DNA from 3 places in the Cytobacillus kochii genome. Region 1 is predicted to be linked to each of the others. Evidence: riboswitches for the same ligand, from Rfam matches in the RefSeq annotation. Region 1 holds a riboswitch; each other region holds the start of a gene.
The links. A riboswitch is a leader RNA that binds a small molecule or an ion and turns the genes downstream of it on or off. The one in region 1 is predicted to bind cobalamin.
Positions count from the first base shown of each region.

Region 2: linked by a shared signal. The riboswitch ahead of LG276_RS12115 (acyl-CoA dehydrogenase family protein) and the one ahead of LG276_RS13850 (ribonucleoside-diphosphate reductase subunit alpha) in region 1 are both predicted to bind cobalamin.
Region 3: linked by a shared signal. The riboswitch ahead of metE (5-methyltetrahydropteroyltriglutamate--homocysteine S-methyltransferase) and the one ahead of LG276_RS13850 (ribonucleoside-diphosphate reductase subunit alpha) in region 1 are both predicted to bind cobalamin.

Region 1 covers NZ_CP085254.1:2,708,513-2,712,705, reverse strand. The annotation lists gene LG276_RS13855 (heavy metal translocating P-type ATPase) at 1-1,841, shown strand, start outside; cobalamin riboswitch at 2,371-2,551, shown strand; gene LG276_RS13850 (ribonucleoside-diphosphate reductase subunit alpha) at 2,716-4,193, shown strand, end outside.
Region 2 covers NZ_CP085254.1:2,332,533-2,336,725, forward strand. The annotation lists gene LG276_RS12110 (NAD(P)-dependent oxidoreductase) at 1-719, opposite strand, end outside; gene LG276_RS12115 (acyl-CoA dehydrogenase family protein) at 734-2,401, opposite strand; cobalamin riboswitch at 2,602-2,787, opposite strand; gene LG276_RS12120 (YhgE/Pip domain-containing protein) at 3,073-4,193, opposite strand, start outside.
Region 3 covers NZ_CP085254.1:279,998-284,190, forward strand. The annotation lists gene metE (5-methyltetrahydropteroyltriglutamate--homocysteine S-methyltransferase) at 1-2,074, opposite strand, end outside; cobalamin riboswitch at 2,224-2,404, opposite strand; SAM riboswitch class I at 2,459-2,571, opposite strand; gene LG276_RS01585 (DNA-binding protein) at 2,646-2,933, opposite strand; partial or broken gene LG276_RS01590 (glycosyltransferase family 2 protein) at 3,216-4,193, shown strand, end outside.

The sequences.
Region 1 (4,193 bases):
TTTTAATGAACCCTTGGATACAGTTAATTTTGGCGACACCTGTACAATTTATTATCGGTTGGCAATTTTATACTGGTGCATATAAATCATTGAAATCTGGTAGCGCGAATATGGATGTACTTGTTGTATTAGGTACTTCTGCAGCTTACTTTTATAGTTTGTTTCTAACATTACAATCGATGAATGCAACATATGGTCATCATGTTGAGCTCTATTATGAAACGAGTGCGATTATTATTACCCTTATTTTGTTAGGGAAATTATTTGAAGCACGTGCAAAAGGAAGATCATCAGAAGCAATAAAGAAATTAATGAATTTAAAGGCTAAAAAAGCCGTTGTAGTAAAAGAAGGGAAGGAAACGATTGTCCCAGTTGAGCAAGTTATGCAAGGCGATAAGGTTATCATTAAGCCTGGTGAAAGAATTCCTGTAGATGCAGTAATCATTGAAGGACATTCAGCTGTTGACGAATCAATGTTAACAGGAGAAAGTGTGCCAGTTGATAAGAAAGCTGGTGATGAAGTAATTGGAGCAACTGTAAACAAAAATGGCCATTTAACCGTTGAAGCAACAAAGGTTGGAAAAGATTCAGCGCTGGCGCAAATTATTAAAGTAGTCGAGCAAGCACAAGGTTCGAAAGCACCTATTCAGCGGTTAGCCGATAAGATTTCGGGCATCTTTGTTCCCATTGTGGTAGCTATTGCCCTTGTTACCTTCTTTATATGGTTTCTTTTCTTGCAACCGGGTGATGTAGCTAGTGCGTTAGAAAAAATGATTGCTGTGCTCGTTATTGCTTGTCCTTGTGCACTAGGATTAGCGACACCTACTTCAATTATGGCAGGGTCTGGCCGTTCAGCAGAGATGGGTGTTCTATTTAAAGGTGGAGAGCATCTCGAGATGACACATGAAATTACAACTGTTGTGGTTGATAAAACAGGTACTGTTACAAATGGTCAGCCTGTATTAACCGATATCATAGTCGAGCCTGGAACAAATGAGGCCCATTTTCTTTCCATTGTTGCTGCGAGTGAGAAGTCATCTGAACACCCTCTTGCTGAAGCCATTGTGAAAGGGTTAGAGGAGAAAAATATAGAAAAAATAAAAAGTGAATATTTCGAAGCGCTACCAGGTTATGGTATCTCTGCGAAAGTTACAGGAAAAGATGTACTGATTGGTACAGTTAGATTAATGGAAGAGAATGGGATAGACTCCTCTTGGTTCTCGAAACAAATGAAAGAATTAGAAGGTGAAGGAAAAACAGCAATGCTTGTGGCTATTAACGGTAGAGCAAAAGGCCTTCTTGCTGTAGCTGACACGATAAAAGATTCATCAAACGAAGCGATTCAAAGGCTACATGATATGGGGTTAGAAGTTATTATGATGACTGGAGATAACCAGTTAACCGCACAAGCTATTGCTAAAGAAGTAGGTATATCAAAAGTCATTGCAGAAGTCTTACCAGAAACGAAGGCAGAAGAAGTAAGAAAGCTGCAAAGTCTAGGGAAAAAGGTAGCGATGGTAGGAGATGGTATTAACGACGCCCCAGCATTAGCAACTGCCGATATCGGCATGGCTATTGGTACAGGAACAGATATTGCCATGGAAGCAGGAGACATTACACTTATGCGTGGTGATCTAAATAGTATTGCCGATGCAATCATGATGAGTAAAAAAACCATTCGTAATATTAAACAGAATCTTTTTTGGGCGTTTGGTTATAATACAATCGGTATTCCTATTGCAGCTGCGGGTTTCTTAGCACCATGGTTAGCAGGTGCTGCGATGGCGTTTAGCTCTGTGTCCGTTGTATTAAATGCACTTCGTTTGCAACGTGTAAGATAAAGATGACAAGTTACGTATGAATTTCTATAAAACATTCTATCAAAAAACTGATTGAGAAAAACAAGCTAATTAAATAGTTAGTTTGTTTTTCTCTTTTTATAGAAGGTATGTAGGAGATGGATAAAAAAATTTGTCCCTTGAGGTAAATTATTTTCTTTTTAATATGGCATATACTTATATAGATTTTTTGACCCACAACTTTACCACCATTGAATTTATTTCAATACTTCTGCGATTTTTTAATTTATTTACCAAAAAATTATTACTTTTCTGGTTTAAGCTTACTCGTTTGAAGGTAAAAAAGTAGAGTTGGTCAGCTTGAACAATTTTTAATGGATTTCAAGACTTTTTTACACAAATAAGAAATGCTATTATTTATTATGGTCTCAAATTTACCGCTAAAAGAACGAAACGTATATTTTAAATTTAGATAAAAGAAATAAATTGTATTCTATGAAATGATGTGATATGATTACTCATACAATCTCAGATACAATATATAGTTATTTTTTTACTTCTCGACAACTACATATAGTAATTGGTTGAAGGAGTCCAAATGGACTTAAAATGGGAATCCGGATAAGCCGGAGCTGTACCCGCAACTGTAAGTGTGACGAAAAGAGGAAACCACTGTTCTTTTGAAAGAATGGGAAGGCTCTTAGTAGATTGATACACAAGCCAGGATACCTGCCTTCTTAATCATAAGTTTCAATTCTTCGGGGCTTGAGAAGATGAAACGACAGTTGATGAAAAGAGTGTTATTGTACACTTGTATTTATACTGTCGTTTGATCCGCTCAAGGTGTAACTGGGGCGGTTTTTTTTATGCCTAAATTTGATAGAAATAGTTTGAAGGAGGAAGAAATTTGAAAACAATGATTGATACGACAGTCAATTTTGAACAATTATATCAACAATTCAACAACTTACCAATTAGTGCGTTAGAAAAGCGTGCGGAACAATTAAATCACTTAGAGTTAGATAGTTTCTATGATCAGTTAATACTAGAATGTCTTTCTTACATAAATGTTAATGAACCTGATTGGACATATGTGGCTGCCCATTTATATTTAAAGAAGATTTATCAACAAGCAGCGGAGAACCGAGGGTACAGTGGCCAGGCCTATGGTGATTTTCATACTTTAATTCAACAATTAAGTGATCTTGATATTTATAGTCCTATTTTATTATCTAGTTATACAAAAGAAGAAATTGATGAATTAGGCAAAGAAATTGTCCCTGAAAGAGATCAGCTCTTTACTTATCTCGGGATTAAAATGCTTACCGATCGTTATGTAGCGAAAGATCGCCAAAAGAGAATTTTTGAGTTGCCTCAAGAACGCTGGATGGTTATTGCAATGATTCTTATGCATCAAGAAGAAAAAAATCGGTTGCAATTAGTAAAAGAAGCTTACTGGGCAATGAGTAACTTATTTATGACTGTAGCTACACCAACTTTATCCAATGCAGGTAAGAACTGGGGACAACTATCTAGCTGCTTTATCGAAACAGTTGATGATAGTCTAGATTCGATTTATGACAGTAATACAGACATTGCTGCACTATCTAAAAATGGTGGTGGAATCGGCGTTTATTTAGGTAAGATTCGTAGTAGAGGTAGTATGATTAAAGGATTCAAAGGCGCTTCATCTGGTGTGCTTCCATGGATGAAACAGCTAAATAATACAGCTGTAAGTGTCGATCAACTTGGACAAAGGCAAGGAGCAATTAGCGTTTATCTAGACGTTTGGCACAAGGATATCTTTTCTTTCCTTGATGCAAAGTTAAATAATGGTGATGAAAGATTACGTACACATGATTTATTTACCGGTGTTTGTCTACCTGATTTATTCATGGAAAAAGTAGAAGAGCGTAGTAACTGGTATTTATTTGACCCACATGAAGTTCGACAAAAAATGGGCTTCTCATTAGAAGATTATTATGATGAAGAAGTTGGTGCAGGTACTTTTAGAATGAAATATCTAGAATGCGTCAATAATGAAGAGCTATCGAAGAAGGAAATTCCTGCTATCGATATTATGAAGTCTATCATGCGCAGTCAATTAGAAACGGGAACACCATTTATGTTCTATCGGGATGAAGTGAACCGTATGAATGCAAACGCACATGCTGGCATGATCTATTGCACAAATCTTTGTACTGAAATCGTTCAAAATCAAAGTGTAACAACAAGAGTAGAAGAGTATACAAAAGATGGTAAAATTGTCATCGAGAAAACACCTGGTGATTTCGTCGTATGTAACCTGTCTTCTATTAACCTTGCCAAAGCAGTGAATGAAGCAGTCATAGAACGATTGATTCCTATTCAAGTAAGAATGCTAGACAATGTAAT
Region 2 (4,193 bases), 380 kb from region 1:
AATAGCTGCAAGGTAAAACCGGGACGATAATCTTCGTTCGCGATAAAACTTTTATAGTTTCTTTCATATATCCGACTTTGGCCGTAGCTCACATTCAACATCTCAAATAATTGTGCTAAATTAATGTTGCTTTTTTCTGCCAGATTTAAGGCTTCGCTTACACCAGCAGTATAAAAACCGATAAGTAAGTTATTGATTAATTTGACTGCAGTTCCGCTTTCAATTCGTTCATTCACATGAAAAATATTCTCTCCAAGAATATTTAACAATGGTTGGGATTGCTCGAAAGCTTGTTTAGGACCACCGACCATAATGGTTAAAGTACGATTTTCAGCACCGATTACACCCCCACTGACAGGAGCAGCAAGAAAATGAATGCTCTTCTTTTTTGCTTCTTCTGCTAATTTTTGATTCAAGCTAGGAGCAACCGTACTTGTATCAATCAGGACAATGCCTTCACGTCCTTTTGTAATCAATCCTTCCTCACCTAAATAGATTTCTTCCACCGCTTTCATTGAAGGTAAGCTTGTGAAAATAAAATTTACTTGCTTTATGATATTATTGATAGATAATCCAATCACACCTCCCGACCTTAGCAATGCCGCTTCAGCATCTTTGTTGAGGTCGACGCCGTACACTTCATTGCCTTCTGATAATAAGCTTTGCGCCATCGGTAAACCCATATTCCCTAATCCAATAAAACCGATTTTCTCACCCATCATTTAAGCTCCCTTCATTTCAGTAATTTTGGTTGATCAATAAGTATTTGTGCTAATTGCCTTTTTTTCAATAACAGATTGCTGTAGAGTGGGATTTGGTAATTTTCAATGTTTGCGAATGCAACGAATCGTTCTTTTTCATCAAGTATCGCTGCTGAAATCAGGCTAATCGTTTGTTGTTTCAAATATTGAAAGCATTGTTCGCATATAATATCAGTCGCTAAATCTTTCCACTTTTGATTTTGTTTTCGATGTTGCAGTTTTGATGTCCGCATATAAGTCGATTCCATTGTGTATAGTTCTGTGATGATATTAGCTAAAAGACGTGCATACTGCTGTTCCCTATTTATATCAATTTTTGCATTTGAAACCGCTTCCAAAGACAGCGATAACAGTTCTTTTCCTAACTCAATAAATTGGCTGTTTCTATCTTGGTGTAATGGTGTAGGGGTATTGATTGTGATATCTTTAGATGAGTGTTTGTGAAGTAAGTTTTTTGCTATGGTTAAGCGATTGATTTCGTTTGTTCCTTCAAAGATACGACTGATTCGAGCATCCCTATATAGTCGCTCAACATCGTAATCTCTCATATAACCGTATCCACCGTGAATTTGAACGGCCTCATCTGTTACATGCCCAAGCATTTCAGAGCATCGTACTTTGTTTATGGCACATTCCATTGCGAATGCTTTTAAAGAGGTGATTCCTTCATCTGTTGGAGCTTGATCAATCATATCTGCTGTGCGATAAGCGGCACTTTCACTTGCATAAATAGATGTCACCATTTCAGCTAATTTTTCTTGTATCAACGTAAATTCAACCAGCGCTCTATCAAATTGTTGTCTCTCTTTCGCATAGCTAAGAGAAAAGTTGAAGGCTTGTTTAGCTGTGCCAATATTCGAGAAAGCTAGCTTCAATCTAGCAAGATTTAATATATTCATGGCAACTTGATGACCTTTTCCTTTTTCTCCTAGTATATTAGCGGATGGCACAACGACATCTTCCAATATAAGAGTAGCTGTTGATGATCCATGAATACCCATCTTTTCTTCTTCTGCACCAATAGATACGCCTGCTATGTCTCTTTCAACAATAAAAGCAGTCATCCCGTCATTTGTTTGGCAAAACACAACAAACACATTTGCTATGTGAGCATTGGTAATCCATTGTTTTTCCCCAATTATTATCCAACTATCACTCTTGCTGTTGTAAATAGCTCTTGTTTTCGGTGAAAGTGCGTCCGATCCAGCTCCTGCTTCCGTTAAGGCATAAGCACCAATCCAATCCCCGGAGATGAGTTGTGGTAAATACTTTTGTTTTTGTGCTTCTGAACCAAAATAAACATACGGTAATGTGCCAACACCTACATGAATATTATACGAAACACTAAAAGCCCCACCGTATCCTATCTTTTCAGCTATAAGCCCGGATAATTTTTTACCAAGTGCAAACCCGCCATAATCCTCAGGTACATCAATAGCTAGTAGACCTAGTTCCCCTGATTTTTGAAACAGATTCTTAGCCACTTCATAGTTCTTTTTTTCTAATGAATCTATTTGGGGCAACACTTCATTCTTAATAAATAATTCTGCCGTTTGTGCAATGAGTTGTTCCTCTTCAAGAAAATCTTCAGGAGAAAAAATATCTCCCTTTTCTTCTAGTGTTTTTTTTAGCTTCGCCATCGTGCACTCCCTTTACATCTTTCTATCTCCTTTGATTGAGCGCTTGCTCAAATCAGTAGCAAGAAGCAAACCACCTTCAAACAAAAAACAACTCCTGTTAAAAGAAGTTGTTAAGTAACGAGTGGACAAACAAATAAACATGTGTTGAGTAATATACATGTTCTTCTATCCGCACTTAACACCCCCTATCCGCGTAGGTAATGATGTTGGCTAAAACAGGCAGGTCTCCTGGCTTATGGTCGTGGCGGATTTGTTCCTTCCCTATTCAATAATGAATAAGTGGTTATGTACAATCCGCTCGCAAATACAGTTGCGGGACAGCACCGGAGTCTAACCGGTTTCCCTTTTAAGCTTGATGAACAAGCACCTGTTTATTTAGCTTATTTAGTTTTCACACTAACAATATATCAATTTTTCGGAAAATTTACAATTTATTTTTTAGAATATGTATTCTCAGCTTAAAATGATGAAAAAGTTAGGCTCTTTATCATTTTTCTTCCAACCACAATATAAGCTAGAGTCATTGATTAAATCCACTCCTACAACCCGAGTAGAAGAAAGCCTAATTCTTCATTTTGACCGATCGTTTGATGTAACATGAAAGGTTTATATAAATTTACCACCAAAAAGAGAAACACGCCTCCTAGATTGCAGTGGCGTGTTTTTCAAGTTTACTTAAATAAGTTAAGAAGTTTCTCGAAGAATCCTACTTTATCTTTTGTTTCTTTTACATCTTCTTTGTTATCTTTTATTTTAATCTTATCTGTTTGGATGACAAATTGGACTAGTTCCAACTTTTCATTATTTTTATCTGATACAAAAGAAATTGGCTCATAATCAGATTTATCATATTGCGATATCATTTCATCCACTTCTTTTGTCACCTCATCAGGAATGTCTTTAGTTGCATCATGTAATTGTCCAGTTCCATTATGAAGCGAGCCAGCTCCTTTGGTTAGTTGCTCAGCTCCAGATAGAGAACCGCTAATTCCTTCATGGATGTCACTATATGATGTACTTAATTCAGAAACACCGCCTGTATAAGCAAGTAACCCTTGGTGGAATTGATTATAGTTAGATACCATTTCTTCAACACCAGATGTCAATTGTTTTAACCCTTCATCAATGTCAATTTGAAGAATAGATTCGTCTATATTAGATGATATTGCACGAAGGTTACCTGCTGCTTCTCTCATTGATTGACTAAAGGTTGATAGCGGTTCAACCATGTCTGTAAGGTTATCTTTGGCTAGTAGTAGAACTTCTTGAGCAGCTTTTGTCCCTCTATAGGTTTCTACCAATTGATCAATTACCTCTTTATCCGCATTACTTTCATATAATTTATTTATCTCTTTATCTGAAATTTGGTTATCTGGTATCTGCTCCAGAGCACGATTGATTTGTGTTTTTACCTCATTATAATTAACAACTACTTGGTCTACATCATTTGCTGCTTGTTCTAGATTATCCGCTACCTCAGGCAGATCGATTGTTACATTCTCGAGTTCCCCAATACCACTTACGCCACTGGCTTGTTTCATCTCATCTTTAATCAAAGATAAAGTATTATTTATTTGTGCTGATCCTTCTGTTAATTGGTTACCAGACTGACTTAATTCATTTAGTCCTTTTTTATATTGTGCAGACCCACCCTCTAAAGACCGTAAGCCTGATGATAGTTCATTCATTCCTATTGCTAAGTCTCCGACACCATGATGAAGGTCACCAATTGCCTCAGTTAATGAGTGAAACTCACTCGTCAATTCTTCAGTATCTGGGCTATCAATGGCAA
Region 3 (4,193 bases), 2.2 Mb from region 1:
TACCTTGTTGGTAGGTGCTTTCTTCAAATGAGTGAATCAGCTCGCCATGACTTCTTGATGTTTCAATGGAGATGACATCAGCGTCGAGTGCTTGAATGCTTGAGATAATGTCTTCGAAATCGGAGTAGCACATATGCGTATGAATTTGTGTTTCATTTCTGACAGAAGTGGTGGCTAGTCTAAAAGCATAAACAGCAGCGTTCAGATAATCTTCCCACTTCTCTTGTTTGAGTGGTAATCCTTCACGAATGGCTGGTTCGTCTACTTGAATCATCCGGATACCATTTGTTTCTAGTGCTTCTACTTCTTCTCGAAGGGCAAGGGCAATTTGGTTTGCGACTTCGTAACGAGGGATATCGTCGCGGACAAATGACCAGTTTAAAATCGTAATCGGACCAGTGAGCATACCTTTTACCGGGTGATCTGTTAAGGACTGGGCATAGACTGTTTCTGCAACTGTCATTGGCTGTTCGAATGAGACATCTCCATAAATAATTGGTGGTTTGACACAACGAGAGCCATAAGACTGCACCCAACCGAATTTTGTGAATTGGAATCCGGCTAATTTTTCACCGAAGTATTCGACCATATCTGTGCGTTCGAATTCGCCATGAACAAACACATCAAGGCCTAGCTCTTCTTGAATATCAATCCACTTTTTAATTTCCGTTTTGATATATGTTTGATAGTCAGTAGCAGTTAACTCTCCTTTACGCCATTTTAAACGATTTCTTCTCACTTCTTGTGTTTGTGGGAAGCTTCCAATCGTTGTTGTAGGTAGGAGTGGTAGTTGGAAGGCTGTTTTTTGTGCTGCTTGACGAACAGAATAAGGTGCTTCGCGCTCTGCTAGTGATGATGGTAAGTTTTGAATGGCTGTTTGTACTTGTTGATTGTTTCTAATAGAAGATTGATTTAGCGCCTCTATAGCAGTTCGTCTCTTGTTTACCTCATCTTGGATTTGCTCTTTTCCTTCTCTTATTCCTTTTGTTAGCACTACGATTTCTTGTAATTTTTCATCAGCAAAGGCGAGTGCGGTCTTTAATGTATGATCAAGTGTTTCTTCAATTTTGACTGTAACGGGTACATGCAATAAGCTGGATGAAGGCTGGATGATTAAGCGATCCTTCGGAACAATTGCTGTAATTTCTTCTAGAAGAGAGAGCTTATTATCAAGTTTGGCGCCCCAGATATTACGGCCATCGATGACACCTGCAGCTAATACTTTATCACTTGGGAAGCCGAATTTTTGTAAGGAAGCGAGGTTTTGACCTGCATCATGGACAAAATCAAGGCCGATCGCTTGCACAGGTAAAGAGGTAACAGCTTCATAATGAGTGATGCTTTCAAAATACGTTTGTAAAATGATATTTATCTGTGGTGCTGCCTCGTGTAATGTTTGGTAAACTGCTTGATAGAGTGAGATGTCTTCTTCTGTGAGGGTAGTGGCTAAAATAGGTTCATCGATTTGCACCCACCAGGCACCTTCTTGCTGTAATTCTTTTAAAATTTGTGCATAAAGAGGAACGAATTGATTGACGATTGATTTGAATTCACTTTCTTTATAGCCTTTTGATAATTTCACAAAAGTAATCGGGCCCAAGATAACCGGTTTTCCGTCGATTTCAAGCTTCTCTTTTCCTTCTTTATAAAAGGCAAGTGGCCGGTTTTCAGCAAGTGTTGGCGTGAGGTTGGTGAGTTCTGGCACGATGTAGTGATAGTTTGTGTTAAACCATTTGGTCATTTCAGCTGCCACGGCATCTTTGTTCCCTCTGGCAATATCAAAATACGTTTCAATATCAACCTTCCCACCTCTGTATGTAAAACGCTCAGGAACAAGTCCAAACATCACAGCTGTATCGAGGACATGATCATACAGTGTGAAATCACCAACCGGGATGAGATCAACGCCAAGTTGTTTTTGTTTCTCGAGAGAGGATAAACGTATGACTTCCATTTGTTGCAGAAAAGTCTCTTTATTCAACATACCACTCCAAAATTGTTCGAGAGCTTTCTTCCACTCCCGCTTCTCGCCAATTCTTGGATAACCTACATTTGAGCTTTTTACTTCAGTCATTTTAAACACTCCTTTTATGATTGTATTTTCTCAACAAAAAATCTCTCTATCTATTATTAAATGAGAGATTCATACGCAATATTAACTAGAGTTGAGACCATTTGATTTGCTCAACACGTATTCATCACTCCTCTCTATGCATCCGTAGAGTCTAAGTGCAAACAACAGACAGGTCTCCTGACTTCAGATCATCGCTCGTTATCCCTTCCCATTTCTATTATGAAATAGTGGTTAATGATAAGTCGCTCTCCTTCACAGTGGCGGGACCGTGCCGGCATTCCACCGGGCTTCCCTTTTAAGCAATCATGCATCTGTTGCCTTTCTTATTAAGTTTTGAAAATACAAAAGACCTCTCTAAATTAAAAATAGAGAGGTCTTAATCCTCTCTTATTTGCCAAAGCTATTACACTTTGCAGGAATTAGCACCTTTTTAACAAAAAATTGTTAAAGGTTGCTGGGTTTCATCGGGCCAGTCCCTCCACCTCTCTGAATAAGAGAATTACATATTTATAATATTTTGAATTTTACAGATAGATTAGCATAATAAATGGAAGCTGTCAAAATAAATTCTTCATGAGTGATATAGATCATCAGATTCAAGCCACTTGCGAAATTTATGTAGATGGTAATAATGCTTGCCATTAAGAATGACTTTTGGTGCGTGAGGATGCTTCTGTAATAGATCCTTCATGTCTGCTTCACTTAAATAAAAGTAAAGATGAAGGTGGCTTTGCTCCACGAGTAAATGATTCATATTACCTTCATTTTTACTACTAAATTGCTTCAACCCATTGCCTATGAAATAGCCAAGTAATGCTAAACCGACGGCAATCCAAATAAAATTCAACTCGAATTCCAATTTGTACTCCCCCTTAAATACATATATATCTACTTTAACATCTCCTAACGAATAGTAATAATATATTTTTTAGTGCCGAATCCGATCAATGCCCCCATAATTAAACCAATCTACCCTGTCTATCGCACCATCTTTCATAGATTGTATACTTGTCCGAGAACAAAATTGGCCAAGCTGTATATATTGATATTACTTAGTGTTTTTCTCGGGTTTGTGATGGAAAAGGCTATAGTTAGCACAAAGGAGACTATTAATTTTGCTGAAGGAGAGAAGTGAAGTGTTATGAATCTATCTGTTATTATTCCCATTCAGAATGAAGAATCTACGTTGTCAGCCGTTTTAGAAGAGTTAGTGAAGATTGAGCCATATGAAATCATCGCTGTTTTGAATGGTTCAACAGATGGATCGGAGAAAATAGCGGAAGCATTTGAATGTAGAAAGCTTGTTTATAAAGAACCTCTAGGGGTGGATATTGGACGAGCAATTGGTGCAAGGGAGGCAAAAGGAGATACGCTTCTTTTTATTGATGGTGATATTGTCGTTAGAGCACAGGAGCTACAAGCACTGCTTGATGGCATTCGGGATGGGGCTGATATTGCCCTAAATGATTTAAGCTGGACAATGAAGCGCCCCATTAGACCACATCCGACAGCAGTATCAAAGTTCTCTCTTAATCATTTTTTAGGTAAAGGTGAGTTATCCGTTAATTCCTTAGTCGCTGTTCCTCATGTGATGAAAAAATCAGCGCTTGATACAATTGGTTGGGAGAATTTAGCTTGTCCGCCATTAGCTCATAGTATAGCTGTGATGAAAGAATTAAAGATGAGTGCACCAGTCGCCATTGACGTGATTGCTACAAATAAGATTCGACCGAAACATCAACAGAAGATTACGGGCTCCTCTTTTTCATTTTCAACAAGTTTAATAATTGGTGACCACTTACGTGCAGTGGCGCAACTGATTGAAGAGAGAGGATATCGCGGTGGTTTAAATGATGGCAGGCGAAATCGGCAATCTTTTAAGGAATATGTACAAGCCTTTTCGGTAAAGGAAGAGAAACGAGCGAAGTATAGTGCGATTATTCCTGTAGGGAAGGAGCCGGATACGATTGCTGAAGTGATTGCTGAGGTAAAGAAGGCAGGCATTGATGAAATCATTGTTGTGTTAAATGGAGCAGATGAACGAACAAAGGAAAAGGTAGAAAAGTCAGGTGTGAAAGTGATTGCGTTTGACCAGGCACTCGGACATAACATTCCAAGA